One region of the Chryseobacterium sp. JV274 genome, then DNA from elsewhere that is predicted to be linked to it. Evidence: riboswitches for the same ligand, from Rfam matches in the RefSeq annotation. Region 1 holds a riboswitch; each other region holds the start of a gene.
The links. Region 1 has a riboswitch for cobalamin ahead of CHRYMOREF3P_RS07810 (acyl-CoA thioesterase). Riboswitches for the same ligand answer to the same signal wherever they lie in the genome.

Region 1 (10,112 bases):
ATGCAAATAACAAGGGAGAGTGCCAGAAGGTGCTCTCCCTTTTCTATTTAATCCTAAATTTTTTCTATTTTTATATAAAACTATAATTTATGAAACCATTAAAAGCACTTTCAGACCTTTTACCAATACCCAGTTATACGGTTATTATTCTATGTTTTTTCTTTCCGTTTTTCCTGATAAAATGTGGAGATACAACATTAATGTCTGTCAAAGGAACTGATCTTATAACAGGAGTTTCCAAAAAGGCTATCAATGAGCGAATGAAGGAAAGCCTCAAAAAAAGCTCACCTTTTGGCGCCGCACTTGGAAATGATAAAGCAGAAGCAGATACATCTTCAGACACAGATATTGAATATTCGCCTCTGAACGAACCCAAGAATAAAAAAGACAAGCAAAACATTCCTCCTAACCCATTGATCATCATTGCATTTTTGGCTGCTATTGCAGGAATTCTTGTTCAGGTGATGAAGAATGTCAGAAAGAAATATCTGTATCATATTATTCTTTCTATTATAGGACTCGCCTCTTTACTTATTTTTTATCTGACATTTCAATCTAATATGGAAGGATTTGGAAATAATAAAATAGCGATGGGATTTGGAAGTGATATTTCGATCAGCTATGGTTTCGGGACTGCGTTTTATCTATGTTCCGTTTTATATCTTTTCGTTCTTTTATTCTATGGGATCTTTTCTTACTTTCTGAAAAATAATCCCCAAGCCATTTATGGTTCTACACAACAAAATACAAAATCTTAAAAACTATATTGCAGATAAAAAAAGAGTGTTTTTTCAAACACTCTTTTTTCATTTTATTTCTTAATGAATTTTAGTCGGGTTACTCTTTCTCTGTCTTTCAGCTGGATGAAATAAACACCTTTTGAAAGGTGATGAAGGCTCACTTTATGATCTGAAACTTTACCTTCTCCTGTTTTTTGTCCCACAGCATTATAAATTTCAAAATTTGCTGCTTCTGAAGTGCCGGAAATATTTAAAATATCAGATGCCGGATTAGGATAAATTTCAGGCTGTACAGATTTTACTGATTCTCCAACGCCTAGTGTGAGATTTATAATATCTACCCCATAATCTTCAACCTCGCCATAGGTGAATGTCCCACAAGCATCTGTAGGTGTAGTTTGACTTGAAACCACTCGCATTACAGTACCACACGTTGTCAGTGTTGCAAAACTTGGAATATTAAATACAGACACAGCCGGAGCTGCCTGAGTAACATTATTGGCAACCATTACTCTTTCACTGGATTCAAAAATGCCGTTAGCATTGAGATCTATCCATGCAGTTACCGTTGTTGTACCTGGAGTTCCGGTCCAGCTATTACTTACCGAAAGTTTATTGCCCACACTTCCTACAAAAAACTTTATTCTACGGCTTACATCGCTTCTGTAATCTGTATAGTTGGATGAGCCGGAGTTGCTGACCATGGGAGCCGTAACCCCTGTGGAGTTTACTGTCACATTGGAAATATGCATCATGCTGGTATCTGTAGAAGCGCTTGCACAGTAATTGATGACTGTTGTAAAAAATATAGGAGTGGACCATGTTCCCGTTATCGTGTTACATATTTTTGCAACTTGTACTTCATAAATTGTACAGGGCTCTAACATACCAATAGTAAACACATTTTGCCCAGACAATCCCGTTGCTATCATCCAGGTGGTACTGCCAGCTTTCCGGTATCTTACATAATTGTTCGGAGTATTTGGGTCGGCAGTCCAGGTAACCGTTGCGGAAGTAAGGCTAACATTTGATACCACAACATCTGTTGGAGCATTTGTATCACAATAAAATAAAGATTTTGATCCTGCTTCTATCTTGTTTTCTGCCTGAAAGCTTGAAATACCCAAAATAAAAGAGAATACATAAAGTAGTCTTTTTGTCATGTTTATTAGTTTTTAAATTCTCCTGAAAAATAGAGCATTTTTTGAAATAATTCTTATAAATATTTCATTTATTGTTATATTTTATCAATACATTTTAAATTACAAGCCAAAAATCACACCTATTATACAAAATAATCCCATAAGATATCTGCATTTTTAATCCATCTGAAACAAATACAAGATTTTAAAGAACTGCAATGGTATAAATTATCTCCTGAAAAGCATTTAATTTATATATTTGGGGGATCAAAAAATTTTCATGATGACTTTCATAAACAAAGCATTCTATTTATCCGCTTTCAGTATTTTATCTATAGCCTTTGTAAAAGGGCAGAATAAAGTTCCTTTCGGAGTTGTAAAAGCTGAAGAAGGATATGCCAATGTACGGGTTCATAAAGACAATTACAGAAAAATTGTAGATAAGATCCGTATGCGTAAAGGAGATGTATTTGTTTATGTAAAACCTGCTCCCGGAGAAACAGAGTGGATCTGGATCAAATATCCTGAAAAACAGGATGAAGACAAACCATTTGTACGTTATGAAACACTGGACAAAGAAGGAATGGTCAATAAAGAACGTATTGCTTATATAGACCAGCTTCCGGCCTATACTCCCTCCAGGTCCAAAAACGGAAAATCACTTATTTTCACAGATAATTCTGATCCAAAAGTTCCTACTGCCCAAAGAAGCAAAGTTGTGATTGATATCTACCCTTCCAATGCCGGCTACCGTAAAAAGGAAAAAGATGCGGAAGGAAAACTTCTTACCATTGATAAAGTAAAACCTTGGGGAATCGGAAATGATCTTCCTGAAGGAATGACTGAGATCAAATCAATCAGAGTACAACAACCCGGAAGAGGTTCTGTCTTTGTAAGAGAAGCCATCAAAAACATGTTCCAGCCTACTATGGATTTTGAGAATATTGGCGTAACCTCCCTTGACACCGATAATATTTTCTTATACATGATAAACGGTTCAGGAGAAAACAGATACACCACGCTGTGGACCATCAAGAAAGGAAGAGTAATCAGCCAGATTATTTACCATAATCCGGAATAAATTCATTATTTTTGCACTCGAAAAGTTTTACGCTTATTCATCACAGGAATTGGTTCTGCATCACTGCAGATTAAAAGGGAACCGTGTGAAAATCACGGACTGTCGCGCAACTGTAAGTAACTGAAATCTTTATCAAAGATCCACTGTGCGAGGCATGGGAAGGAGATAAAAGATGTTACAAGTCAGGAGACCTGCCTATTTCTTTAAACAAATAACTTTCGCGATTTGAAGTTGTATTGATCTGATGGATTGTTTCAGGGGGTTCTTTAAGTTCCTGTCATTATTCTGTTGTTTTAATATCGTTTTCATTTCGCTTTAATTAATAATGATATATGACTACAGAAGAAAGAATTGAAGCATCCGAAACCAGAATCTTTAAAGCGGTTTTCCCTAACACAACCAATCATTACGATACCCTTTTTGGTGGTACGGCCATGCAGCTGATGGACGAAGTAGCTTTTATTACAGCCACACGATTTGCCAGAAAAAGAGTGGTAACAGTGAGCAGTGACAAGATCGATTTCAAGAAACCTATTCCAGCCGGAACTATTGTTGAACTGATTGGCAAAGTTTCATACGTAGGAAAAACAAGTATGAAAGTAAATGTTGAGATCTATACCGAGCAGATGTATTCCTATGAAAGAGAAAAAGCCATTGTAGGTGATTTTACTTTTGTAGCGATTGACGAATTCAAGAAACCAATTCAGATACTATAAATGATAAATTTTCGGGCGGCCAAAGGCCGCCCGAAAATTATTCTATTTTCAATAAATTTATTTCACAACTTTTTCAGTTTCCAGGCTTCTGCTCAGCAGCAGTTCAAAGGCTTCTCCCATTTCATCCGATGCTCTGCTGATAGCATTTTCAAGCATATTCCGGATTTGTTTTTCTGTTACTCCGGCTTCCGTCCAGCTTTTTCCTGAAGTATGAGAATTTAAGATAAATGGCATAATTCTGTCGATTCCACAGGCAAAAATAGCATCCGGTGTTTTCTCATCTTCAAACTCAAGCCATAGATTGAAGAACTCTGTACGCAAAGGCTCATCCAGGATACCGAAAATCTTTTGTGCAGATGCTTTCTCTCTGTCAAACTTCCCTACCATTGCTTTTTCATCAAAAATAAAGGTATCCCCAGCTTCTATCTCTACCAAATCGTGAATGGAAAGCATTCTTATCACTCTCAACAGATCAATATCTGCACGGTTTTTAGCATATGGATAAAGAATCTGAGCCAGAATGATGATCTGCCATGAATGTTCCGCAGTATTCTCTCTTCGGGAATCGTCAGCATTATAATTTCTTCGCTGTACATTTTTCAAGGCATCCACTGCCAGGATAAAATCAATCTCTTTCTGAATTTTCATCTTACTTTTCTCTATTATATTGTTCTGAAGGGTACACCTTTGTTTTGGTTACCCACTTATTATTGATCTTTTCTTTAGTGATCACTTTTACGCGGCCTTCTACCGTCATATCTTCTTCTTTTTCAAAGACTTTATCAAGTCCTTTATTGGGAACAACAGCATATTCAGTGGTAAAAATATCACAACAGCCAGATTTTCCATAGGAGATCAGGCGCTTACGTTTCACATCCACATCAAAAATATCAAGAGCACTGGACGCAAGATCCGTAAGTTCTTTACTCTTCACAAATGCCATTCTTGTACTGTTGAATACATAAACGTCATAGGAAGCAGCGCTATAGTTTCCCATATTCCCGTTCCTTACCGCTATATCTTCAGTTCCGTCAAAATTAAAATCATTAATGATTACAGAGTTCTGTTTATTTGTCAGCTGGATCATTTTTCCCAGCCTGGGCTTTTCAGTCTGATCTGTTTCCAACACCAGATTATCCGATGCAAAAGTCTGTACCTTTGTATTTTTATGATCAAACAATTCTACAGTTCCTTTGCCGCTGCACCGGTCATCATAGCAATTTTCTACCTGGATGATTGCATCATAATTCTTTGATGCATTTTTAACCTCAAACTGATATTGTCCGAAACATGCAGGCCCCAGTAAAACAAAAGCCGGTAAATGTTTATACTTATTGAATAAATTCATGGTAATAGTAAGTGATTTAGGTGTTTTTTTCCTAACAAAAATACGAATCATAATACCGATCTCAAAATTCCGGCCTTATTATCTGTAAGGATCTGAAACATTTTAACAGCCTTTAAATAAAAGAGTGTTCAGTAATAAGAAGCTATTTCCCGCTATACGCTCATACTCCTCGCTCCGTACCTGAACCCAAGCCGCTGTGAGGTAACCGCTGCTATCGGGGCTATATCTTGGGTAATGAGCAATAATTAATGAATGATAACTTTTTTTCTCTTTATTTCTTTCATTTTCATTTAAAATTTAAACATTTTTTGATCAAATTCATTCTTATCAAAATTCATAGTAAAATTTATAAATCTGATTATCAAATATTTATACTATTTATTTTAAAAATTTCACTACTTTGTATTGCATAATACCATTTTATTTACATATCTTTGTAATGTAAAATCGAAATAGGTACAACTAGCTAGGTTCCGAACTTCGAAAATTATATAACTAATTAACAAAACTTATCAAAGATGAATACCGAAAATACCAAAGCGCAAATGCGAAAAGGAATTCTGGAATTCTGTATTCTAAGTCTCATCAATAATCGCGAAATGTATGTTTCTGATCTTATTGACGAACTGAAAAAAGGAAAACTGGATGTAGTGGAAGGAACCCTCTACCCTCTTCTTACAAGACTTAAAAACGGAGAGTTTCTCTCTTACAGATGGGAAGAATCTACAGGAGGACCACCCAGAAAATATTATCAGATCACAGAAAAAGGAAAACTTTTCCTGGATGAACTTCAAAACACATGGAATGAGCTGACAGCCTCAGTAAAAAACATCACCCAACAAAATTAAAAAACAAAGCTATGAACAAGACACTCTCAATAGGACTCGCAGGTTTTTCTTTTACAATAGAAGAACACGCATATATAAAGCTCAGCGATTACCTGAACGCTCTGAGAAGCTCACTGGATGCTTCTGAAGCTGATGAGGTAATGCATGACATAGAAATAAGAATGGTGGAGATTTTCAAAGATTCTCTGGGAAAACGTGAAGTAATAAATGATACCGATGTAGAAAAGGTAATCGCACAGATCGGAAGCCCGGAAAAAATTGAAGAACAGGAAGAGGCTTATTTTTCTGAAAAAACATCTGCCAGAAATACCAATTCAGGAACTTATTATTCCGATAAAAAACAACTGTTCCGTGACCCGGAAAAACAAAAAGTAGCAGGGGTTTGCGCAGGTTTAGCTCAATATGTAGGAATGGATATTACCGCAATGAGAGCAATCTGGCTGGGAATCTTTGTATTAGGAATTTTTACAGCAGCCATTTCATCTTCACTGATCGGTCTTTTATATGTAATCCTTTGGATCGTACTTCCAAAAGCTGAAACAGCAGCAGATTTCCTGAAAATGCAGGGAAAGCCTATGAACTTCGACAATCTTAAGAATGAGTCTAATAAATTGGTTCAGTTTGCCAATGAATCTACTCAGAGGGTCGGAGAAATATACAACGAAAACAAACCTTATATCAACAATGCAAGCAGCGGAATCTGGAATGTTTTCAAGTATATCGTAGGAGGATTCTTCGTATTGATGGCTGTAAGCAGCATTATCGGAGTATTTGTATTATTCGGTCTTTTCGGAATGGATACAGACTTTCCTGGTGCCAATGAAATAAGATTCTATATGGATGACCAGGGTCTTGATAAAGTATTGGCAGCCATGATGGTAATCGGAAGCTTAATTCCAGCAATTCTTTTCAGCTTATTAAGTATTAAGATATTTTCTCCAAAAACAAAACTGAGAAATATCGGATGGGTAGTAGGAGGTTTATTTCTTCTTCTGATCGGACTGGGAACGTACTTCGGAATAAGCATGGCTAAAAAAGACATGATCTACAGAGGAAGTAAGGAAGATGTAGAGAATGTGGCCATCAACACTACTTCAGATACAGTGTATGTAGATGTAAAGCAAATCAATATTCCTCAGAATTTCAAAGCTTATAATAATGACATTTATTCTGACAAAAGATCAGTGTATGAAGAAGACTATATCTCTGTAGACGTAACAAGAAAGCCAGATATTAAAACACCTTATCTGATCATCAAAAAAGAAGGAAAAGGATACAATTTCCCTATTCAGCTGACAGTTCCTGTAGAAGTTGTAAACAACAAAATACTACTTCCAAACTATATCAAATATCCATATGAGCACAGATTCAGAGACTATAGCCTGGAATATGAACTTGTAGTTCCGCAAAAAGCAGTGGTTATTTCAATGAACAAAAACCATATCCATATTGATGGTGACTTAGACGGAGATGGTATCAATGATGAAGATCAGGACAACGATGAAGATAACAACGGCGTTAGAATTGAAAAAAATAAAATCACGGTAAACGGTTCTAGTATTGAGTATAACTCTGATGATCAAGACAGTATCATCGTAAATGGCAAAAAAGTTCCGAACAACCAGGCAAAGAAAGTAATTGATTCTGCAGTGTCCAATATCAAAAAATCAAATAAAGATATGGACATCAAAATCAAAGACGGAAAAAACGAAATTTCCATACAAACTAAATAATTAACTTCAGAGAGTGGTAGAAGGTGTGAGTGGATGGCAACCGTTTGAAATTCACACTCTTCTTCTCTCAGAAAAGTAAAAATAAAACCATATTTAGTTTCTTATGTAAAAAAAAAGGTTTAATTTCGTAGAGCTAAAATTTAATAACCAACCAACCAAAAACACAGCTTTATCATGATACAATTTGCAATGGAATTCGTAATGAAAATCGTAGATTTAATTAGCGGTTTGTTTTAAGAGCGATAATATTTCAATATATTTGTAAAGTATAACCAAAGTTTGGTTATACTTTTTTGTTTTTAATTCAAGAAATCTATGAAAAAGCTGATAGGCAAAGCAATGTTAAAAATATTAGGCTGGAAGGTCGTTCTGCAGGGCGATGTTAACAACCTGAACAGGTGTATCCTAGTGGTAGCACCTCACACCCATAATATGGAATACATTTTAGGAAATTTCGCCTATTGGTCACTGGAAAAACCTTTAAAAATCATTATTAAAGATGCCCACACCAAAGCCTGGTACGGAAGTATCGTAAAAGGTCTTGGCGGTATTGGTATAGACAGAACCCAGAAAAATGATCTGGTGAATTTTGTAGCCAACCAGTTTTCCAAAGAAGATTTCAGTCTTGTTATTACCCCGGAAGGAACAAGAAGCTGGGTTCCGAAATGGAGAAAAGGATTCTATCATATGGCCCTCGCTGCAAAAGTTCCTATTGTACTGGCAGCAGGTGATTTCAAAAGAAATATTGTTTACCTGGGTTATACTATTCCTTACGAAAGAATAGCTTCCGTTCCCTTTTCAGAAATTATGAAGGAAATTCAGGACTATTATATAAAAAATGATATTGTCCCGAAAGTTCCCGAAAACTGGAATCCTGATATCATGGGAACCGGTAATGAATAAAGCTAAAAACGAAATTAATCAATCATCATTTATCAATTATAAAAAATGAAAGGTCAGACAAAAGAAGAAATATTAGCATTCATCAATAACTGGGGAGATGTAACGCTTGCCAAAACCCTTGAAATAAAATTCATCGATATTGATCTTGAAAATGAAACCCTTACTGCCACTATGCCTGTTCTTCCAAGAACACATCAGCCGTTTGGAATTATGCACGGAGGAGCAAGCTGTGTTTTGGCCGAAACTTTAGGGTCAAGCCTGTCTAATATCTTCATTGATGGTGAAAAATATTACGGAGTAGGAACCAATATCAATTCCAATCATTTAAGAAGCAAAAAGGACGGCATTGTAACGGCTACTGCACGTTTTATCAGAAAAGGAAAATCCATGCACGTTTCAGAAATTGAAATCCGTGATGAAAAAGGTGTTTTGATCAATCATACAACAATGACGAATAATATCATTAACAGATAAGTTACCACAACATAAAAAATAAAGAGCTTAAAATAAATTTAAGCTCTTTTTATTTTGACATTTTTAAGACTAGTAATACCTTTGCAGAAAGGAAAATTACTCCGGAAAGTCCTTATATTATTTCTGGTCATTGATTTTCAAAAATTCCTTCATAGCTCATGATTTATTTCAAACTCCCTTTTGACGAAAGACTACTGTCTGCTGATGAAAAAAATATAAAAAATGCAGTCAATTTTTATTCCTACAATGGTTTAGATCAAATCAGTTTCCATGGAAATATTGTTGAAGTTAATGCTGAAGAATTTACCCATACTTCAATTACAAACCAAGAATTGATCAGTGACTCAACAAATTCTGCTGCTGAAACGAAGGAAGAATACTGTAATACTCTACAGCAAGTGATTGAAGTAATCAAAGAAAACAATCTGCCTAAACTTGTTTATTCAAGAAGGAAGATTTTTACAGATTTCAAGACAATCAATTATAGAGAAAGTTTCGAAAATTTGTGTAATTCTTATCCCAATGCTTTCAGATATCTGTTTAACGACGGGCAAAACACATGGATGGGGGCTTTCTCAGAAGTTTTAGGAAAATTCAATAAAATCACCCACGAGTTTGAAACCATGGCCCTTGCCGGTACTCTTCCGGTATCTGAAGAATGGTCTGAAAAGGAAATTGAAGAACAGAAACCTGTTACTACTTATATTCAGGATATTCTTAACAATTATTCTGACAATGTAAAACATTCGGAAACCTATGATCATATTTCAGGAAATATAAAGCATTTACGCACAGATTTTAAGACCCATATTAAAGCAGAAGACCTTGACCGTATTATTCAGGACCTGCACCCTACTCCTGCTGTCTGTGGCATTCCAAAAGACTTTTGCAATGAGAATATCCGTAAATACGAAAAATTTCCACGTGAATTTTATGCCGGGTATATCAAAGTTGAAACCGAAGAAAGTATTCTGTATTTTGTAAATCTACGCTGTGCAAGGCTTTATAAAGATTCTGTACATGTTTTTGTGGGAGGTGGAATAACAGCTCAAAGCAATCCGGAGAAAGAATGGAAAGAAACGGAACTGAAGTCTGAAGCCATATTGAAAAACCTGGTTATTTCACAG
Region 2 (10,112 bases), 1.8 Mb from region 1:
ACCAATAAGCTTGTCATTGGAATTGGTTCAAATGGTACTCCACTATCTGCTCAGGTATTGGGAGGTGTATCAATTGAGACATTCAATGGAGATGTTTCCAACAACGATCGCCAAAATCTTAGTACCAGCCTGCTCAACCTTGGAGCTGGAGACCCAAGCAAAGGTGAGATTGAACTTACCATGAACATTCCTTTTGACCGTATCAAAATCAATGTGAATTCAGGATTACTAAATATTGGTGGTGAGCTTAGAGTATACTATGGATATCAGTACAAAGATCCGTTCATCAATTTCATGGCTCACAGTCAGAATGGACAGTTTACTCTTGACAAAAATATTTCTACACAAGGTTCGGAGGTTAGTCTTACCAATACTTCAGGAAAAGAAGTATTCCGTTCCAAGCTAACATCAAATACATTTGAAACAAAGCAGCCACAAGGAGTATACATCATGAACCTTACTACGAAAGAAGGAAAAACTTACTCTAAAAAGGTAATCATCAAATAAAAGATCCACAACAGATCAAACCCGGCAGGCTTTTCAAGCTTGCCGGGTTTTTTATTAGGAATAATGTGTTACTATTTTTCATGATAAAAAAATCTCTATCACTTCATAAATAAACCCTGACCAAAACTGGCCAGGGTTATATTAACAAGATTTGCTATCTAAAATAGTATTAGTTTTTAATTACTTTTTGCTGATATACCGCTTTATCTGTAATGGCTTTCAAAATATAAATACCTTTTGGAAGCGCGCTTACATTGATTTGTCCGTTGTTCAGCTGCGCATTAAACATTCTTCCTGAAGCATCATACATAGAAACATTCTGGATTTTCTCCTGTGTTTTGATGGTAAGAATATCAGTAACCGGATTCGGATAAATACCAAATTCAAGTTTCTTAACCTCAGCAGTTGCCAAAGTTGAAGTAGTACTGTTTACTGTAAGCGTTTTTTCTACTAACTTACCATTTGAGTTAAACTTGATCACGATATCAGATGTACCTGCAACAAGTGGTGTTAAAACCAGCTCATCATTATCATTAATTACTGCAGAAACTGCTGTAGGATTACTGTTTGATTTGATAGACTTCACAACTGAAACAGTCATATTGTCTGCATCAGAAACTATTGATTTCAAATCAATCGCAGTAGTATTTCCTGCTGTAACCTGTGAAGGTAAAACGTTACTCACAACAGGAGCTGAGTTATTGGTAAATACCGTTAATGCCGGGAACCAATAGTAATCATTCAAAGTTTTTGTACTGATAAGAGCTCCGGCCATATTATAAGTATGGATCCAGTTTTTCTGATAGTGTGCTCCGTATCCGCTTTCTGTTGTGTTCAGAACAAGTTCACCGGTAACAGGATTTACACGAAGAGCCGCACCGTAAGGAATCTGCTTAAATTGTCCTGTCTGCCCTGGAATTGCGGCAAAGTTTTCGTTAAATGTTTTCGTTGTAACGTCAAATCTTACAATCTGTGTTCCTGAACTCCAGCTGCTGATTGAATTGATCCAGTATAAGGCATTTTCTTTATTACTTGCTGAAAATTTACCAGCATTCCATGCTCCCCAATCTCCAATATATTTCGTTGTTGGGATATTGTAAACCTGTGTGGCAAAAGTAGTGGGATTGATGCTGATCAGCTTCTGATCCTGAATTCCCCATACGCTTCCGTCTTTAGCCTGAGCAACAGAATAGAAACCTCCGGCAATGGTACTCACTACCGTATCTGTATTAGGATTAATTACTAAAATTCCTACTCCCTGCTTCACTGCGAATACATATTGTGAAGTACGGATCATATTTCCAATCTGTCCGCTGCCGCCAGTTCCGGCAATTAAAGAACCTACCTGTAAATTATCAATGTTGAAAAGAACAATTCCGGTAGAAGTACCAATATATCCTTTGTGCTCATTTACTCCTACAAATGACCTTCCATCACCGCCTCCAATGTTATTAAACCCGGCAATTTTCTGCATAGTCTGTGCATTAGCTACAACAAGTCTTCCTCCCGGAGTATATTGAGTATCTCCTCCATCGGCAGCCTGTTTTGATACAAAATAGAATTTGTCTCCATAGATGGTTCCATATTGTGTAGTTGCACCGAAAGCCTGGTTGTTGTTTGCATTACTGTACACACGGTAATTGATCTGACCGTTATTGTCAATAAAGTTCACAGAACCGTTGGTATGACCAAACCATTCTTCGTTCACCATGAAATATCCGTTGGTAAAGTTATTGGATGCTACATAAGGAGAAACAGGGGTAAGCGTAGATGAAATTGGGGTAGAATTAAAGCCTACGTTAAAGTTCCAGACATCCCATGAGCCGTTTTCTAATACACGTGAAGAAGCTCCTACGCTGGAATATCCGAAATCAGCATCTGCAGGGTTTTTTACCCAATAAGACCAATACCCGTTAACCGTCCATCCGGACTGCCAGTGATCGTTGGCAGCATCTACGATGGTATAACTGTCAAAATCATAAGCTGTTGTATTAACGAAACCATTCACCGGATATAACGGATAAGTGGCATTTCCGCTTTTGATCAGTGCATTGGTACCTTGACCGTTTATGTCAAAACCTATTCCTCCTACTGCTGACCCAAATTGTGTTCCCTGATACAGCAATGTGTAAAGTCTGTGATCTGCTTTAGCAATAGCTTTAAGCATATCTTCACCTGTAGCATTCCCGTCCCATTTGAATCCCCAAACCATAGCGTCAGGGTTTTTACTGTCGTTCCACTGCACTACAAAAGCAGCTTGGTTAGCTCCTGATCCTACCCAATACTGAATATCAGAAAAACTGATTGTGGTGGTATTAAGCTTGCTGATCCCCGAAATATCATTTCTGGGTACGCCCTGAACTTTTATCTGTGCATTTGATAGACATGCAAACAGAAAAAGCATCATAAAAAGGTAAAACTTTTTCATTTTTTATTAATTTAAATAGATTGAATTATTATTTGAAATGTAAATCGTAGGCTCCTGCCACTTCTGTAGAAACTTCTCCCAGCCAGCCAGCTTCCTGATTGACTCCTGTATATATTTTCATAAAATCTACCCCGGGAAGTTTCACATATTTTCCGTTTCTGTCTACAGCCCATGAAATATCAATATTGGAAGCTTCGTCATTATTCGGAGCATTATCAGCGTATCCGAAATCATATGACTTTCCTACCCAATACGATCCGTCACCATTCTGATCGTAAAAATTGTTTGCCAGTCTTGTTCCCGAAAAGCCGTAAGAACTATCGGTAAACCATAAAGGATAATAGCTTTGTGCATGGAACGTATTTTTTGTTTTAAAACCTTGATTCCCCAGATTATCATTCCACTTGATATATTCTACATCGGTCTGCCAGAATTCGGTTCCGGCTACAGGTGTTTTATTTTCATCAGGTTTATGGTACGTTATACTGTACTCTTTTACTGTTGCGTTTTTAAAATATTCGCTGCCTGCAATTTCATACCATTCATCATTATCAGGTTTTCCGTTTTTGTTTCTGTCGTAGGCTACCATAATAATTCCCGGCTCACATGATCCTGAACGTTGATCACTGGCATCATTTCCAAAGAATGCATTTCCTAACACTTTAAAATCCCTTCCGTTCAAATTCGGAATGGTATGATCAAAACCGAAAACCACATATCCGCCATATCCGCCCAGACTGATCATGGTAGAATTACCTCCCACCAACGATTCGTTTGCTTTCTGAAGCATATTTGCAGCGGTATTTCCAGGCATATATTCCGGAATTTCATTCATGAACTGTCCTACAGCAGGACGGAATTCCAATACTTTAGCAATATATTTACTGTAAGGTGTTTTCTCTTTGGTAACAATGATTTTAGAATGATAAACCTGTTCGTTTCCTTTGTTATTAATTTTTAAAGTCAGCGGATAAGCATCTGCTGTTGGGCTGATAAATTCAAGTTCTGAATTTTGAGAGATAATAGAATCATTGATACTCCACGTAACCGATCCTGAAGCATTGGTTGGAATACTCAAAACCTTTAAACGTTCAATGGAATAAGAATCATCAAGACCGTTAAAGGTAAACTCCTCTTCATCATCGTGCTTACAGGCTATTACACCTGCCAGGAAACATGATAAAACTCCGATTTTTAAATAAGTAAAGGTATTTCTCTTCATTTCTTAAAGTTTGGTTATTTGTATAAAAAGGTAAAGTGGGCAGGGATATTTCCGCCTTCTGTTTTCCATTTAAAATGTCCGTTTTTATCAAAGCAATAGACAAATCCCATAGAAACATAATTTCTGGCATCTGTCATATAGATATCTTCTGTGATTGGGTTTACAGCAATTCCGTAAGGTGTTTTAATCGCAGTTTCGTATTCTTTGTCAAAAATGCTGTTGGCAATAATTTGTTCTGTTTTTACATCAATGATCCCAAAGCTCTTCTTATAGCTGTGCGTGTTGTAATTGAATTCATTTCCGTAGAAATAGAGTTTATCATTAACGATTGTCATTTCACTCACTGCGAGGTGGAAATCTTTTTTAACAATTCCTGTTGCTGCATCTATAAGGTATAGGCTGGAAGGAACGTTATAATAATCTCCTCTTGAACTCACGTACAGATCACCGTAATTATCTTTTTTAATGTGGTGAAGATTAATCGCAACATTTAATTTTTGGATTTCAGTAAAAGTGTTCAGGTCTATTACAGAAACGGTATTGTCGTAATCAGGAGCTTTGTATCCTCCGGAATTGGCCACAAATAATTTATTCCCTACAATTTCCATTTCTTCCGGTTGATACCCTACTACCACTTCACGCTGGATGGAAAGAGAAACTGTATCAATTTCCACAATTTTTCCTTTGGGTGCTTTTGGATTAACCGCTACCGGACCTGCATAGCTGCTGGCATAAGCTTTCCCTCCTTTAAAGGTTAAATAACGGCAGTTCTGTAATGGAATAGAAGTAATACGTTTGGCTGTTTTGGCATCCAACACTTCAATCTTGTTGGAAACATTGACAACAATATACAGCTTGCTTCCGTAGATCTTAATATCATTTCCAACATCTCCCAGCTCTTTTACAACATTCGGATTAATCTCCGCGTAGATGTTCCTGTAATAGGTTCCTTTGGTATAATCAAAAAAGTCCAAGGTACATTTGTTGCTTCCCATATTTCCTTCATTCAGCATGTAGAAACCTTTGATTGCTGTATTTTCTGATGGAAGTCCCTCTACCACTTCCTGGCGGACAATAATATCATCCGTACGGCATGAACTAAGAAAAGCTAAGACAAGAAATAAAAAGTAAAAGTTTAGTTTTCTCATAAGGTAAAGTTTAGAATAAGTTTAAAGTTTCTGCCCGGCATCGGATAATTGATCACTACATCATAATATTGGTTGAAAATATTATTCATCTCAAGGCTTACTTTAAATTGATGATTCGCCCAGTTGAATTTTTTCTGAACAGACAGATCATGGGTATACCAAGGCTGTACATAATTGTATTGAATGTTGTCCTGGTTCACATCATACCTTTCTCCTACATACATCGCACTGTAATTGAAACTCCAGTCTTTATAGTCCGCCATCAGGGTGAAGGAGCCACTATGCCATGGTGTGTAAGGAATCTGATTTCGGTAGAATGTATCCTCCGGATCTGTCATATCTCTTGCACTTTGGTAAGTGTAGGAAAGCAAGGGTCTCAGTTTTACTTTTCCTAACTGCATTTCTGCCTGAACATTCACGTCAGCACCTATGATTTCAACCCGTCCAAGGTTCATCATCAGCCAGCGGAACATACTTCCGTTAGGGGCTGCAACAATCTTATCCTGTACTTTGTTGTAATAACCGTCTACTTTAGCATAAAAGGATGTAAAGAATCGGTTTTTATAATTCTTCTGATACGTAAATCCTACATCATACTGATTGGTAAATTCCGGCTTCAGGTAAGTATTTCCGATATTAGTGTAATACAGATCATTGAAGGTTGGCAGTCGGAAAATCCTTTTATAGAAAGCTCTTAAAGTAAGTTCAGGAATTATTTCAGGCTGGTAGCTCATAAATACAGCGGGGGTCCATTCTCTGCTGTCTCCGGGTCTTTTATTTTTTCTTACTTCTTCAAAAGTAAAAGTTCCTAAAAGGCTGCCCAGGATCTTGAATCTGTTCCACTGATACGTTGTTGCCAATGCAACCAATGTAGTGTAACGTGTAGGATAAGAAAAGTTATCCAGATTGGCATCCAGATTATTGTACTGAAAATCCCCGCTCAGACTGACATCCCAATTGGATGTGATAGAATAGATATTGGATGAGGAAAGATAGAGCTCTCGTTGGATATAGGTGTTATCGGTATGAATAATAGACTGTGAGCGAACAGTATCCATAAAATGAGTGTAATCGTAGGCAAACTTTGCTTTCAGCTGAGTTTCAAATCTGGGAAACAGTTTTTTCCGAAGATTGGCCTGCACGAAATAATTTTCATCAGAAAGTCTTGCTCCTCTTCCTCCAAAACGGCCATTCACAATAGGAGCCGGCATTCCACGGTCTGAAATATAACCATAGCCTCTTACATTCCAGCTTCCGTTATTTAAAGTTCCGTTTAACGAAGTTTCAAAACGTTTCGCTTTGATATCTGAGTCCTGCCTCTTTGCAATCGTATCATAAGCCTGCTGTCCATCAGGATATTTCTTGGCATACCGAAATCTGTAAATCCCATCACTTTGCAGAAATTCTCCACTGAAGCTGGCAGAAGTTCTGTCTGAAATTTTCTGTTCCAATCGGAATGACGGATTAAAAAGGTCTATGGAGGCACTTTTTGCTCTTATCACAAGATTGGTTTTCTTTATTCCTTTAAATACAGGCGTTTTAGGCTGTAAATAGATAGATCCCGAAGAACCGAAATCTTTTGCCGGCTGAAAAATCTCGCTTTTCTGCCCGTTATACAATGATATTTCTTCCAGATCATCCAAAGAATATCTTCCCAGATCTACCAGTCCGTTCTGTGCATTTCCCAGTTGAATTCCATCATAGAAAACGCCTACATGCTGACTTCCGAGGCTTCGGACATTAATGGTTTTCAATCCGCCAATCCCTCCATAGTCTTTGATCTGAACACCGGAAAAATACCGAAGAGCATCTGCTACAGAATGACTGTTCAGTCTTTCCAGCTGCTCGCCCTGCAGGGTTTGTGCCGGAAGAATTTCTTTGAAGTTTTTCTTGTAAAGGTTGATCCCTTTGATTGATTCTTCCTGAACACTGTCTTTTTTGGTTTGAGAAGACAAAAGATGAAATGTTAACACCAGTATTGTGAAAACAGCTTTATGAATTGCAGATATAGTTAATTTTGCCGCCATTAGCTCATTTAGGATAATGAAGACGCTAATGGATATAAGAATACAACGACAAAGCACAGCTGTCACTGCACAGAATCATTGATGTCCTAAGCTTTATTCCACGAAAGCGTCAAACGATTATTTTCTGGCAGGTCTTCTGACTTACTCCATTTTTGAAATCCTTCCCATTAAAAAACAGTGGATATATTCTTCAAAAATCTTGGTGCGGAGCTTACAGCAGCGGGTCTGTTCCGGATTTTCACCGGATTCCCTTTTAAGAGCTTTTTAGGGCTCACCAAATTTCGGCAAAGATAAAAAATTATTCCTAACCCCCAATTAAAATCATGATTCATAAACAATTAAAGCTCCCGAAGGAGCTTTAACATGATTAAAAAGGGGTTTTATTTAAATTCCGATATTCAGGAAAATACTAAATCTGGATTTTGCTTCAATATCACCACCAGCCAAATGGGTATACATAGGAAGCATGAGTTCACTTCCCAGGCTCAGTTTTTTATAAGAGGCTTCAAACCCAATCTTCCCATACAATGCACTTCCGGCTGTATTGGGCAGGGCTTCATCAAACTGCTTGTTCTGAGCATACACTTCTCCCTGCACTCCGGTTTTTACAGAAAAGATAGATTTTTCATTTCCTGCAACCTGATAAAATCCTGTTGCAGCGTAGTTCCACTGGTTTCCGAAATGGTAATTCTTCTTATTTTCCGTTTTGATTGTATAGTCTGTATTGACCAATACAGCTACTTTATTCTTTTGAAATTTATAATTCAAAGCCGCCTGATAATCCCAGCTTCCTGTTCCCAACTGAAAACTCGGATTGACTCCGGATGCTCCTTTTTCATCAAACTTTCCCAAAGGAATTTTCACGCCCAAACCTCCGCTCACGTGATGGAAATTATCTTTAGAGCTCATTAGCTGATAGATTCCCATCAGGTTCAGATCTCCGATTCCGTTGATTTTGATATCTCCCTGCATAGTCCTTTTTTCATGAAAATGAAATGGCAGACTTGCATATACACTTAGTTTTTTAGTCAATGGAATTTTTCCCCAAAGCTGTAAGGTATTAAAATACTGATCCTGTGTAAGATCTTTTACAAATAAATTTTCTTTTGCTTTGTAATGCTGTGCAAAATATTTGATTCCGATAAACTGTGGATTCAGCAAAGATTCAAAACCGGATGATCCGTTACCGGCCGCACAACCGCATGCATCACAGTCATCATCAAAATCGAATCTGCTAAAGGTATCCGGAGCGCTATAAACACTGTCTCTAATGGTATTTGCCTGATACTGATTAAACAGGATCAAACTTAGTATCAATATAATCTTCTTCATGTTTTCTATAAATTATTCTGCAAATTTTGGATTGGATATAAAACTTTTGTCGGACAATGTTTTCAGGAAAGCAATAATCGACTGTTTTTCCTGACTATTCATGGCTATTCCTGTATGACCATTCTTTTTCAGCTGAGGATCAAGATTCGCATTATCTTCCACCTGATCTGAATAGAAATTGAGTACAGCATCTAATGTGTAAAACCTTCCGTCATGCATATAAGGTGCTGTATATTCTACGTTTCTCAAACTTGGAACACGGAATTTCATCCAGTCTACCTGATTAAGAGTAACTCTGTAACGCCCTGCATCTTTGAACTCGGTGTTATAATACATTCCTGTATTACGGAAGCTTTCATCGGTAAATAATTCTCCGCTATGGCAAGAGGCACATTTCTGTCCGAACAAAGCCATTCCCTGAGATTCTGTAGAAGTAAACTGCTCTTTTCCCTGCCTGAACCTGTCATATTTTGAATCTGCAGAAATTAAAGAAGCCATAAACTGTGACAGTGCTTTTAGAATTCTTTCTCCGGTAATGGTTTCATCTCCGTACGCTTCCCTGAAAAGTTTTTTATATTTCTGATCATCTTTTATTTTTGAAATGGCTTCCGGTATAGAACTGTCCATCTCATTGACATCTGTAATAGGGCTTATCGGTTGTTCATTGAGGTTATGAATAACACCGTCCCACATATATCTTTTCAAAAAAGCCATATTCTGAATGGGTGGCGCATTTCTGATTCCTATTCTGTCATCCACACCATGGCTTACGGTATGTCCGTGATGGGTGAAAGCATTTTCCTGAATATGGCAGAAGCCGCATGAAATGGTATTGTTTCGGGAAAGTCTTCCTTCATAGAATAATTTTCGGCCCAGCTCTACTCCGTTTTTGGTTACCAGATTGATTGATTTATCGAAAGTCATTTCCGGAAAATAAGAAGGAAACTGCAGATTGTATGCTTCATCTTTTTCCAGTGGCTGAATCACCTCATCAGAACAGGAAATACAGCTCATAATCAATACAAGCAGAACCAACATCCTTTTAATAAGAAAATTAATCATTGTGAACGTGGTCTACTTTAAACATTTTGGTAAGGTTATTGGTAACGTCTACCAAATGCTGGTTTGAGCCCATCAACATATCATTAGTTGTAGTAAGGGTAAGCGCTTTATCTCCACTCAAAAACTGATTCAGATCCGCAAGAATATGGACAGAAGGACGAATTTGTCCCGTCACTCTTGCTGTTGTCGGAAGATCCAATGTGATTTCACGGTATAGGTCAGCCTGTTCATTAGCGGTAACATTTCCCATATTTCCTGTATGATTCATAAATTCCTTTGAAGGGGCATCATTTCCATATTTCCCTTCCAGTTTCACAAAAATATACCCGGCAGCCCATGACCACGTCAGCCCTTTCTGCTTGGCTTTTGTCCAGAATTCCGCTTGA
Region 3 (10,112 bases), 140 kb from region 1:
CAATAAAAATATTGACGGCTTGTCTTTTTCTGAAATTTAGTTTTGCAGCAGCACAGCTTACAGTAATAGGGCTGGGAAATTATAATGTAGGTGCAGTTTCAGATAATGGAGTAGTAAGTATGCATACAAGTGCAGGAGGAGTATATAAATGGAATGCAGCAGGCGGACTTGTACAGATAGGTTCAATATCAAACGGATATCCAGCCGCAGGGAGAACGATTGTTTCAAACGATGGAACCAAAATATCATCTTCTGTTACAAATTCTGCAACAGGATTTAATGAAATATCAACTTATGATGTAGCTACTTCCACATGGGTAAACAGAGGAGGGCTGGTTCCTACCGGTTGGGACGGCAGTGTAAGTTCTACATGGGGAATGTCACCTAACGGAAATACTATTGTAGGGTTAGGATTTCTTACTGCTGCGAACGCACATGCTGTGAAATGGGATGACGTAAACGGAATGGTTGACCTGGGAAGTATAGTTTCCGGACGCAGTTCCAGGGCAAATGCAATCAATGCGGCAGGAACAGTGATTGTAGGGTGGCAGGATGAGCCAACCGGAACAAGAAGCGGTGCAAAATGGCAGGATGGAGTAGAAAGTTTTATTACAGATAATAACGGGAATAATGTAGGAGAAGCAGGCGGAATTTCGGCTGATGGAAATACCATTATAGGATCTGCAAATCCTAATCCTTATGTTTGGAATGCTACAAGCGGACTGACTTATATAACACATCCTAATGCTTCGTTCAATTTCAAAGGAGGAGCTACAGGAATTTCAGCTGATGGAACACGAGTTATTGGTTTTTACAGAGCATTTGGAGCACCTCCAATGTCGGGAGAAGGTTTTATCTGGACTGCATCTGCCGGAAGAATTAATCTGAATGATTATGCAGTATCCTTAGGAATTGCAACGAATGGAGTAACGATGGGACTTCCTCTGGCGATTTCACAAGACGGAAAGAAAATTGCCGGATCAGGGACGAATGCTTCAGGTCAAATAGTTGCTTTTTATCTGGATACTTCTGAATTCTTATCAGTAAATGATACCGTGAAAGAGAAAAATAGTGTTGGCATTTATCCTAATCCTGTAACTGATGTGCTTTATTTTAAAGGAACAGGAAAAATAGAAAAAGCAGAAATCTATAATATGGTTGGGCAAAGGGTGAAATCATTCAATACTGTGGAAGGACAAATTGATGTTTCATCTTTATCAAAAGGAGATTATATTCTGCAATACTCTGTGAAAGGAGAAAAACAAGCTTATAAATTCATTAAAAAATAACATATATAAATAGTAAAGTAGTGGGATGATGGCCGTTTTCAATTTTGAAAGCGGCTGTTTTTTATTTGCAAAAGTCTGAAATTTTTGATGTAAAAGCCGGTTTTTTGGCAAATACATATAAAAAACTATCTTTGCAAAAATTTTGGTTTCCAGTATTTTGGAATGAAAAGGGAATTGGGTGTAACTCCCATACTGTCCCCGCAACTGTAAATCGCAATAAAAGTTTCTGCAAACAACCACTGTCTAAAACGGGAAGGAGCAGAATGCGAAAGTCAGGAGACCTGCCAACATTATAATCAAAAAACATATTGCTTTCGGAGGAAAAGTAAAAAAGTATGGATATAAAAAGATCTTTAGTACTGCTTTTTTCATCTTATGGCTGTTTTCTTTTTGGACAAGAGAAAACCATAGACACTATTTATGTCTTCGACAACCAGATGAATAGGGTGAAACTTTTTCATCCCGTAAAAATAATTTCGGCAGAAGAGGCCGAGAAAAACTCCAGTAATCTTTCAGAGCTCCTGAGATTTCAGTCACAGGTTTTTATCAAAGAAAATGGCCGAGGGGCTGTTTCTTCACCATCTTTCCGGGGTACTACCGCTCAGCAGACTGCATTTGTATGGAATGGGATTAATATCAACTCCAGTTTTTTAGGACAGGGAGATATCAATAATATTGCTTTGTTTGGCTATGATCAGATCGGTATAAAAGCCGGCGGTGGAAGTGTAGTCTATGGAAGTGGTGCCATTGGGGGAAGTATTCACCTGAATAATACCCTTGATTTTAATAAAGGTTTCCATGGTTCTTTATTTTCTGAGGTGGCTTCCTTTAATACCTATAATAATTTTGTAAAAGGTTCTTACAGCAATGATAAGTTCAGTTTTAAAGCTTCCGGAAATTATTCTGTAAGTGAAAACAATTATGAGGTAAGCGATCTGAATTACATCAACAGAAATGGAAATTACTATAATACCACATTCAATGCAGGTGCATCCTATAAAATAACCAACGATCATAAAATTTCGTGGCAAAGCCAGTTTTTCGATTCTTCACAGCATTATCCTGTGTATGAAGAAACGGGAACAAAAACAAAATATAAAACTCAAAGTATAAGAAGCCTTCTTTCCTGGGACTGGAATAAAACTAAGTTCAGCAACTCTTTTAAAGCGGCCTATACAGAAGAAAACTTTCAGTATTTCGGTTCGTTAAACCAGCCTAAATCAAGTGGGGGAACAGGGAAAAACTATATCTTTAAAAATGATTTCAATTATTTTCTGAATTCTAAGTGGAATTTTAATCTTATCGGAGAATTTCAGATCAATAAAGGTGAAGGATATCAGAGCGGAATATCCAGTGTCAGTAGAAATATTGGCTCTGTTTCCGGGTTGCTGAGGTATTTTGCTACTAAAGACCTGCGTTTTGAGGGTGGATTTAAGAAAGATTTTGTGGAAGATGTGAAGTCTCCGTTTATGTATTCATTCTCTGGAAAATGGAGTGCCGCAAAATGGTATGATGTAAGCGTTAACGTGTCAAAAAACTTCAGATATCCGTCATTTAATGATATTTATTATGAGCCGGGAGGAAATAAAGATCTGAGACCGGAAACGTCTACCCAGTTTGATATGGTGAATGAGTTCAAAGTAGGAGATTTCAGACTTACTTTGTCTCCTTATTATATGAACATTACAGATCTTATTGTATGGCTGCCTACTGCTTTGGGGTATTGGCAGGCATTTAATGTCAATAAATCTGAATCTTACGGATTGGAATCTCAATTGTCTTTCAGCAAACAATTGGGAAATCATAAAATCCGGGCTAATGCCGGATACTATTATGCAAAATCTATTGATAAGGAAACTAAAATGCAAAGACCTTATGTTCCCATGCACAGAGGAATGGCCAATGTAGATTATGAATACGGTTTCTTTAAGTTTTTCGCACAGGGACTGGTGAATGGCGTTACTTACACTACAAGTGATGAAAAAAGATCAGAAGCAATAGATCCTTATTTTCTTTTAAATATGGGAGTTTCAGCAACACTGGCAAAAAAGTATACTTTAGGATTTAAAGTGAATAATCTAACGAATACTTATTATAAAACGGTTTCTTTTTATCCTTTACCGAAAAGAAACTATAGTGTGTATGCGGCAATAAATTTTTAAAAAATTAAATTGAATAAATTATGAGAATAACTAAACTTTTAACTGTATTATTTGCAGTGGTTTTATTGTTTAACATGTCTTCATGTACAAGTGACTCTGCAGAGTTTGAAATGTCTCCGATCACTTACCAGAACGGATATTTTATCTCTAATGAAGGTAACTTCAACAGCCAGGGGGCTAAAGTAACATTTCTTACAAGAGATTTAAGCCTGAAGCAGGACGATGTATATGGTTATAACAATAGTAAAGAAATCTTAGGTGACGTTCTTCAGACCATTGGTCTTGACGGAAATAAGGCTTATCTTGTGATAAACAACTCGAACAAAATTGTTGTAGTAGACCGTTATACATTTAAGAAATTAGCAGTCATTTCAGATCAGCTTGATAATCCAAGAGGAATTACTTTTGCGAATGGATTTATTTATGTTGCCAACACCAATTTCATTGCTCATACTCAAAGTGTAACTAAATATAAAGCTTCTGATTATTCATTTGTAAGTAAAATCAACATGGCTGATGTTTCTGATAAAACAGTAGAAGCAGGAGGAAATGTTTTCGTACAGAATGCTTCATCAGGATTTGGAAATAAGATTACGTATATCAATACTTCCAACGATAGCAAAACTGAAATTTCCATTCCGAATGGTCAGATTGGAAACACTGTATCTTACAAATCCAATGTTTACACAATTTCTTCAACAGCTACAGATTCTTATATCTACAAGATTACGAGCGCAGGAATTATAACACCGGTAATTACTTTGACAGGAATTCCAAATGCTACAAATCTTCAGATTGATAACGATAAGTTCTATTTCAGCTCTGTCAATAAAGTATATACAACAAGCTTAGCTACACCAACAGTTCCTGCAAGTCCGTTATTAACAGCAGCGGATGGTGGACCTTATTATACGCTTTATGGATTTAATGTTATTGATGGAAGAATCTTTGCATCAGACGTTAAGAAGTTTACAGAAGAAAGTGAAATGGTAATATATTCAGCAGCTACAGGGAGCAAGATGGGATCCATTAAAACTGGAGGTCTTGGTGCTAACGGTACTTACCTGAATCCATAATACTTCACAGTATATAAAAAAATAATTTTTTATTTTTTCATCATTTGTGTTTTTTTCCGGCCGGTTTCTTTTGAAACCGGCCGGCTTTGTTTTCCTTGTGAAAATAAAAAAACCGGCGGGATGGAACATCCCGCCGGGCTTTTATATTAGCTATAGATTGAATTAGATTGTTAATCCCAGTTTTTCCGCTTCAGCAATCACAAATTTTGTGGCTTCCTCTTTTTCATTGGGAATTTCACCTTCCAGAATGGCTTCTTTTACTTTCTCTTTCAAAATACCAATTTCACGGCCTGGCTTAAGATTAAACATTTGCATAATCTCTTCACCAGTAATAGGCGGCTGGAAGTTTCTTACCTGATCTTTTTCTTCCACTTCTTTGATCTTCACCGCTACATATTCAAAGTTTCTTTTGAACTTTTCCTGTTTCTTGGAGTTTTTAGTTGTAATGTCAGCTTTACAAAGGGTAAAAAGATCTTCAAGGTTTTCACCGGCATCAAATAAAAGTCTTCTCAATGCAGCATCTGAAGCATCATCAGTGATCAGGGCAATAGGTCGCGATGAAAGTTTTACCATTTTCTGAACATATTTCATATCACTTCCCAAAGGTAATTTCAATCTCTGGAAAAGGTTTTTAACCATTTTTGAACCTAAAAACTCATGTCCATGAAAAGTCCATCCTGTTCCTTCTACAAACTTTTTTGTAGGAGCTTTACCAATATCATGGAGTAAGGCAGACCAACGAAGCCAAAGATTATCTGTATTCACAGAAATATTATCTACAACTTCTAAAGTATGGTAAAAGTTATCTTTGTGGGTTTGTCCTTCCACTTCTTCCACTCCTTTAAGTTCGATCAGCTCTGGAATAATCAGCTTCATAAGACCGGTTTGCTCCATGAGCCTCAATCCGACAGACGGTTTTTCAGAAAGCATAATCTTGTTGAATTCTACCATGATTCTTTCCATAGAAACAATCTTGATTCTTTCCGCTTCCTGCTGGATAGCCTGCAGAGAGTTTTCCTCAATTTTAAAATTTAAAGTTGAAGCAAAACGTACCGCTCTCATCATTCTCAACGGATCATCAGAATAGGTTTGAGCCGGTTCCAAAGGAGTTCTTAAAATTCCATTCTCAAGATCTTCAACCCCATTGAACGGATCAATCAGTTCTCCGAAATTATCTTTATTTAAAGAAATAGCCATCGCATTGATGGTGAAATCCCTTCTTTTCTGGTCATCTTCAAGGCTTCCTCCTTCTACTTCCGGTTTTCGACTGTTTTCGGTATAGCTTTCCTTTCTTGCTCCCACAAATTCAAGATCAAGTTCTTTATACTTAATCATTGCTGTTCCATAAGTTTTGAATACGGAAACCTTTAATTTAGGATCTATATCTTGAGCTACATTTTGAGCAAGCTCTATACCGCTTTGTTCTGTTACAAAGTCTATATCTGTAGAAGCTTTTCTGTTCATCAGAAGGTCACGTACATAACCACCCACAATATACACGGACTGGTTATTCCTTTCTGCTGCTTCAGAAATTATTTTAAAAAGTTTTAAATTCTTATTTTGATTAAGATTAATTTTCATCGTTAATAATAGTGACAATTTCTACGCATGTAACCCATTAATCATAATGAGCATACATTTTATTAATTTTTCCATCTTCATTAAAAAACATGACTTCAACAGCATGTTTATCCATAATCGACTTATAAAATAATGCTGCTGAATCTACTCCCGCTGTAGAATGAATAAGGTCAAAATGGAGATTTGGGAATTTTTCCAATGCCTTTCTCCAATATTCACGGACAGCTTCTTTTCCCTTCAAAGAACTTTCTTTACCGCCTGTAGCCATCGCAATCATGGGAGTTGTAATCTCAATATCATCCGAATAATGGGTAAGAATAGTCTCTAAATCATGAGAATTCCATGCATTAACCCACATTTGAGCAAATTCCTGATGATTCATAGCAAATAATTTATGAGTTGAGTTTGCAAAGATAGAATTAAAAAAAAGAAATCCTGCCGATATGAACTGACAAGACTCTAAAAAATAAACAAAAAGGTTCAGAATTTCTATTCCCGAAGAACCTTTATTCTGTTGTCACTCCATATTTTGATCACCGAAGAACCAGCGTATTTTGAAACTTTTTCTCTGTCTTCTTCCACTGCATAATCTACAAGACCAATCATCTCTTCAGAAATATCAGAGAATTTCAATGGGCTTTTCTCGCCACTGAAATTGGCAGAGGTAGATACCAGAGGTTTGTTCAGTTTTGTAATTAGTTTTTTGCAGAAATCATTTTTTACAAGACGTATTCCGATGCTTCCATCCTCCGCAAGAAGTTCTTTGGGTAAACCTCTTGGATTTTCATAAACGATCGTTACAGGTTTTTCACTAAGATCAATAATGTCCCATGCTATTTCAGGAACATCCACCAGATCCTGAAGTCTTTTTTCAGATTCTACAAGAATGATCATGGATTTGTTTTTTTCGCGCTTTTTGATGTCAAAAATTTTATTGACAGCTTCTATATTAGTGGCATCACAACCAATTCCCCAAATGGTATCTGTAGGGTAAAGAATTGTTCCTCCGGATTTTAATACTTCAATAATATGTTCCATAATTGTATGTGAAATTCAAAGAGTGGATAAAGGTAGAAAATCTATGGATTTCAGACAAAAAATCAGGATGTAAATGTGGTTATGTTGATAAGTTTTGGCTAAAGCCAATGGAATGGTGTAAAACGTGAAAACGGGCTAAAGCCCGTTCCTATTGATGTTTTTATGACGCATTTAAAAAATGTTTCAACGATTATTAGGTATGCTATCTTATTCAATAGAAATGAGCTTTAGCCCATTTAAATAAAAAAGGAACAAATCCTCTGGCTTTAGCCAAAACTTAATTAAAACTTATTTTTAATCTCCTACATCCATCCCAACTTCGATAAATACCTTTCCTCAATAATATTCAGATGGTGGTAATTATGTCCTACAATCAGCTTTCCGATGGTTTCCACAGAAATTTCATGGCCATTGGCTGTACCTGTATTTTGTAAGGCGTAAGGCGTAAGCGTTTCTAATAGAATCTTGGAAGACTTTCTCACCAGCTTGTATTCTTCCAGAAGAGATTCCAGTGTTCTTTCATTGGCGAAAGACTGATCGGCATATTCATTTTCATCAAACCCTGGAAGATTGTTTTTTTCTCCTCTTGCGAAAGCTAATATTCTGTATTGGAAAACTCTTTCCGTATCCGATAAATGGAGTAGAAGTCCTTTTAATGTCCATTTTCCTTCTGCATAAGCAAAATGAGACTGCTCTTCGGTAAGGTTAGAATAAATTCCTATGGTTTTATCAGCTGATATCTGCAGTTCGTTTAGCCAGTTCCCTGATGGAATCTGATCTAAATATCTTTGAATGTATTTTTGAAAATCGGTCATATTATTTTTTTGTTTTTATAAATTGATTTCGGGGTGTGGGTATAGAGAATGCAACAGAAAGTTAATGATAGTAATGAATATATTTTATAAAATTACTCATTACTGATTTCTCATTACTCATGAATTGCTCCACTCGTAGAAGTTCACAGAGTCATACAATTCAAATCCGCAGGCTGGATACAGCTGATTCCCGATATCATTGCTTTTTCCTGTTTCTAAAAGGATACCACATGCTTTTGATGAACGGCAGTGCTCCTTGGATTCTTCAATTAATTCTTTAGAATAGCCCTTTCCTCTATGGTTTTCATTCACGTAGAGATCATTCAGCAGCCAGTAGCGCTGCATTCTTGTAGATGAGAATATAGGGTATAATTGTACGAAACCTGTAAGTTTACCATTTTCTTCTGCAACAAAAATTTCAGAATCTTTATTTTCAAGTCTTTCCTGAAGAAAACTTGTCGCGGCAGAAATATCTGAGGTCTTGTGATAGAATATTCTGTACTGATCAAATAGTTTTGCAAGTTGAGGCAAGTCGGAAATGACTGCTTTTCTTGTGTTTTTCATATGATTGGTTGGTGGTTATAATAAAATGAGAAGGATTGATTAACCCTTCTCATTTTAGTTTATAGTATGTTAAGAAAAAGCTTTCTCAAGATCTGCAATAAGATCTTCTGCATCTTCAATACCTACGCTTAAACGAACAAGATCATCAGTGATCCCCAGTTCAGCACGTTTTTCTGCCGGGATTGAAGCATGGGTCATCAGAGCAGGGTGGTTAGCCAGAGATTCTACTCCTCCTAAAGATTCTGCAAGGGTGAATACTCTTACTTTCTCTAAGAATTTAATTGCATCTTCTTTCTTTCCGGATTTGAAAGTGAATGAAACCATTCCTCCTGCTTCCTTCATCTGAGATTTTGCCAATTCATACTGAGGGTGAGATTCTAATCCCGGATAAATTACTTTATCTACAGCAGGATGATTTTCAAGATACTTGGCTACTGCAAGTCCGTTGTCAGAATGTCTCTGCATTCTTAATGCCAGTGTTTTGATCCCTCTCAGTACAAGGTAAGAATCATGAGGTCCTAAAATACCACCACTTGCAAACTGAATAAAGTGAAGTTTTTCTCCCAGTTCAGCATCTTTAGCGATAAGCGCTCCCGCAATCACATCAGAGTGTCCACCCAGATATTTGGTGGCAGAGTGCATCACAATATCAGCACCCAGATCAATAGGTCTTTGAATATAAGGCGTTGCAAAAGTATTGTCTACTGCTACTAAAATATCTTTTCCTTTCGCAATATCTACAACCGCTTTGATGTCTACCAATTTCATCAAAGGGTTGGTAGGTGTTTCTACCCAGATCAGTCTCGTTTTATCAGTGATAACATCAGCAATTTTAGAAACATCATCGAAATTCACGAAAGTAAACTTCAGCTGATATTTTTCGAAAAGTCTTGTAAACATTCTGTAAGTACCTCCATAAAGATCATCTACAGCAATGACTTCATCACCTGGGTTTAATAATTTCAAAACACAGTCGATGGCAGCAAGACCAGAACCGAAAGCTAAACCTCTCGCTCCATTTTCAATACTTGCCAAAGAATCTTCCAATGCCTGTCTTGTAGGGTTGGCAGCTCTTGAATATTCATATCCGGAATGTACTCCAGGGCTTTTTTGTGCAAACGTAGAGGTCAAAAATACAGGAACATTTACAGAACCTGTTGCAGACTCGTGGTGCTGCCCTCCGTGAATTACTTTTGTATTAAAATTCATAATTTTTTGCTTTAGGCTTGAGCATTAAGCAATAGAATATATTACTTGAGCCCATTGTTTTTTATTAAATTTGCTCTAGCTGAATACAAAAAGCTTACCGCTTACTGTCTCCAGCTTATCACAATTGTTTTTTTACTTAATAGCAGATTTCACAGCAAACTCTTCTGCAACTTCTTCCATCCACTGCGCTACATCCTCCTCACCCGTTGCTCTCTGATAAGTGCTTCCTAAAGATATTAAAATCTGGTGGATAAACATCTTCATTTGGTCTACAGGCATTTCTTTAGTCCAAAGATCAATTCTTAATGCCTCTCTTGTTTTATCATCCCATACAGAAATCATCGTTGCTTTAGTATCTTGCTTATCAATACCTCCATC

Region 2: linked by a shared signal. The riboswitch ahead of CHRYMOREF3P_RS15960 (TonB-dependent receptor plug domain-containing protein) and the one ahead of CHRYMOREF3P_RS07810 (acyl-CoA thioesterase) in region 1 are both predicted to bind cobalamin.
Region 3: linked by a shared signal. The riboswitch ahead of CHRYMOREF3P_RS08460 (TonB-dependent receptor plug domain-containing protein) and the one ahead of CHRYMOREF3P_RS07810 (acyl-CoA thioesterase) in region 1 are both predicted to bind cobalamin.

The regions. Positions count from the first base shown of each region.
Region 1 covers NZ_LR824569.1:1,677,470-1,687,581, forward strand. Annotated here, with positions in the region: gene CHRYMOREF3P_RS07795 (hypothetical protein) at 90-758, shown strand; gene CHRYMOREF3P_RS07800 (GEVED domain-containing protein) at 812-1,903, opposite strand; gene CHRYMOREF3P_RS07805 (hypothetical protein) at 2,163-2,963, shown strand; cobalamin riboswitch at 2,997-3,177, shown strand; gene CHRYMOREF3P_RS07810 (acyl-CoA thioesterase) at 3,296-3,679, shown strand; gene CHRYMOREF3P_RS07815 (HD domain-containing protein) at 3,737-4,327, opposite strand; gene CHRYMOREF3P_RS07820 (XAC2610-related protein) at 4,329-5,027, opposite strand; gene CHRYMOREF3P_RS07825 (PadR family transcriptional regulator) at 5,546-5,875, shown strand; gene CHRYMOREF3P_RS07830 (PspC domain-containing protein) at 5,887-7,608, shown strand; gene CHRYMOREF3P_RS07835 (1-acyl-sn-glycerol-3-phosphate acyltransferase) at 7,924-8,511, shown strand; gene CHRYMOREF3P_RS07840 (PaaI family thioesterase) at 8,557-8,985, shown strand; gene CHRYMOREF3P_RS07845 (chorismate-binding protein) at 9,144-10,112, shown strand, end outside.
Region 2 covers NZ_LR824569.1:3,466,493-3,476,604, reverse strand. Annotated here, with positions in the region: gene CHRYMOREF3P_RS15980 (T9SS type A sorting domain-containing protein) at 1-507, shown strand, start outside; gene CHRYMOREF3P_RS15975 (DUF5074 domain-containing protein) at 677-2,935, opposite strand; gene CHRYMOREF3P_RS15970 (cell surface protein) at 2,964-4,157, opposite strand; gene CHRYMOREF3P_RS15965 (YncE family protein) at 4,172-5,305, opposite strand; gene CHRYMOREF3P_RS15960 (TonB-dependent receptor plug domain-containing protein) at 5,302-7,332, opposite strand; cobalamin riboswitch at 7,441-7,626, opposite strand; gene CHRYMOREF3P_RS15955 (transporter) at 7,717-8,664, opposite strand; gene CHRYMOREF3P_RS15950 (cytochrome-c peroxidase) at 8,677-9,726, opposite strand; gene CHRYMOREF3P_RS15945 (MbnP family protein) at 9,719-10,112, opposite strand, start outside.
Region 3 covers NZ_LR824569.1:1,815,132-1,825,243, reverse strand. Annotated here, with positions in the region: gene CHRYMOREF3P_RS08465 (T9SS type A sorting domain-containing protein) at 1-1,289, shown strand, start outside; cobalamin riboswitch at 1,416-1,593, shown strand; gene CHRYMOREF3P_RS08460 (TonB-dependent receptor plug domain-containing protein) at 1,625-3,451, shown strand; gene CHRYMOREF3P_RS08455 (YncE family protein) at 3,472-4,527, shown strand; gene CHRYMOREF3P_RS08450 (CCA tRNA nucleotidyltransferase) at 4,690-6,108, opposite strand; gene CHRYMOREF3P_RS08445 (nuclear transport factor 2 family protein) at 6,146-6,490, opposite strand; gene CHRYMOREF3P_RS08440 (L-threonylcarbamoyladenylate synthase) at 6,598-7,146, opposite strand; gene CHRYMOREF3P_RS08435 (DinB family protein) at 7,449-7,961, opposite strand; gene CHRYMOREF3P_RS08430 (GNAT family N-acetyltransferase) at 8,079-8,525, opposite strand; gene CHRYMOREF3P_RS08425 (cystathionine gamma-synthase) at 8,595-9,734, opposite strand; gene gldC (gliding motility protein GldC) at 9,867-10,112, opposite strand, start outside.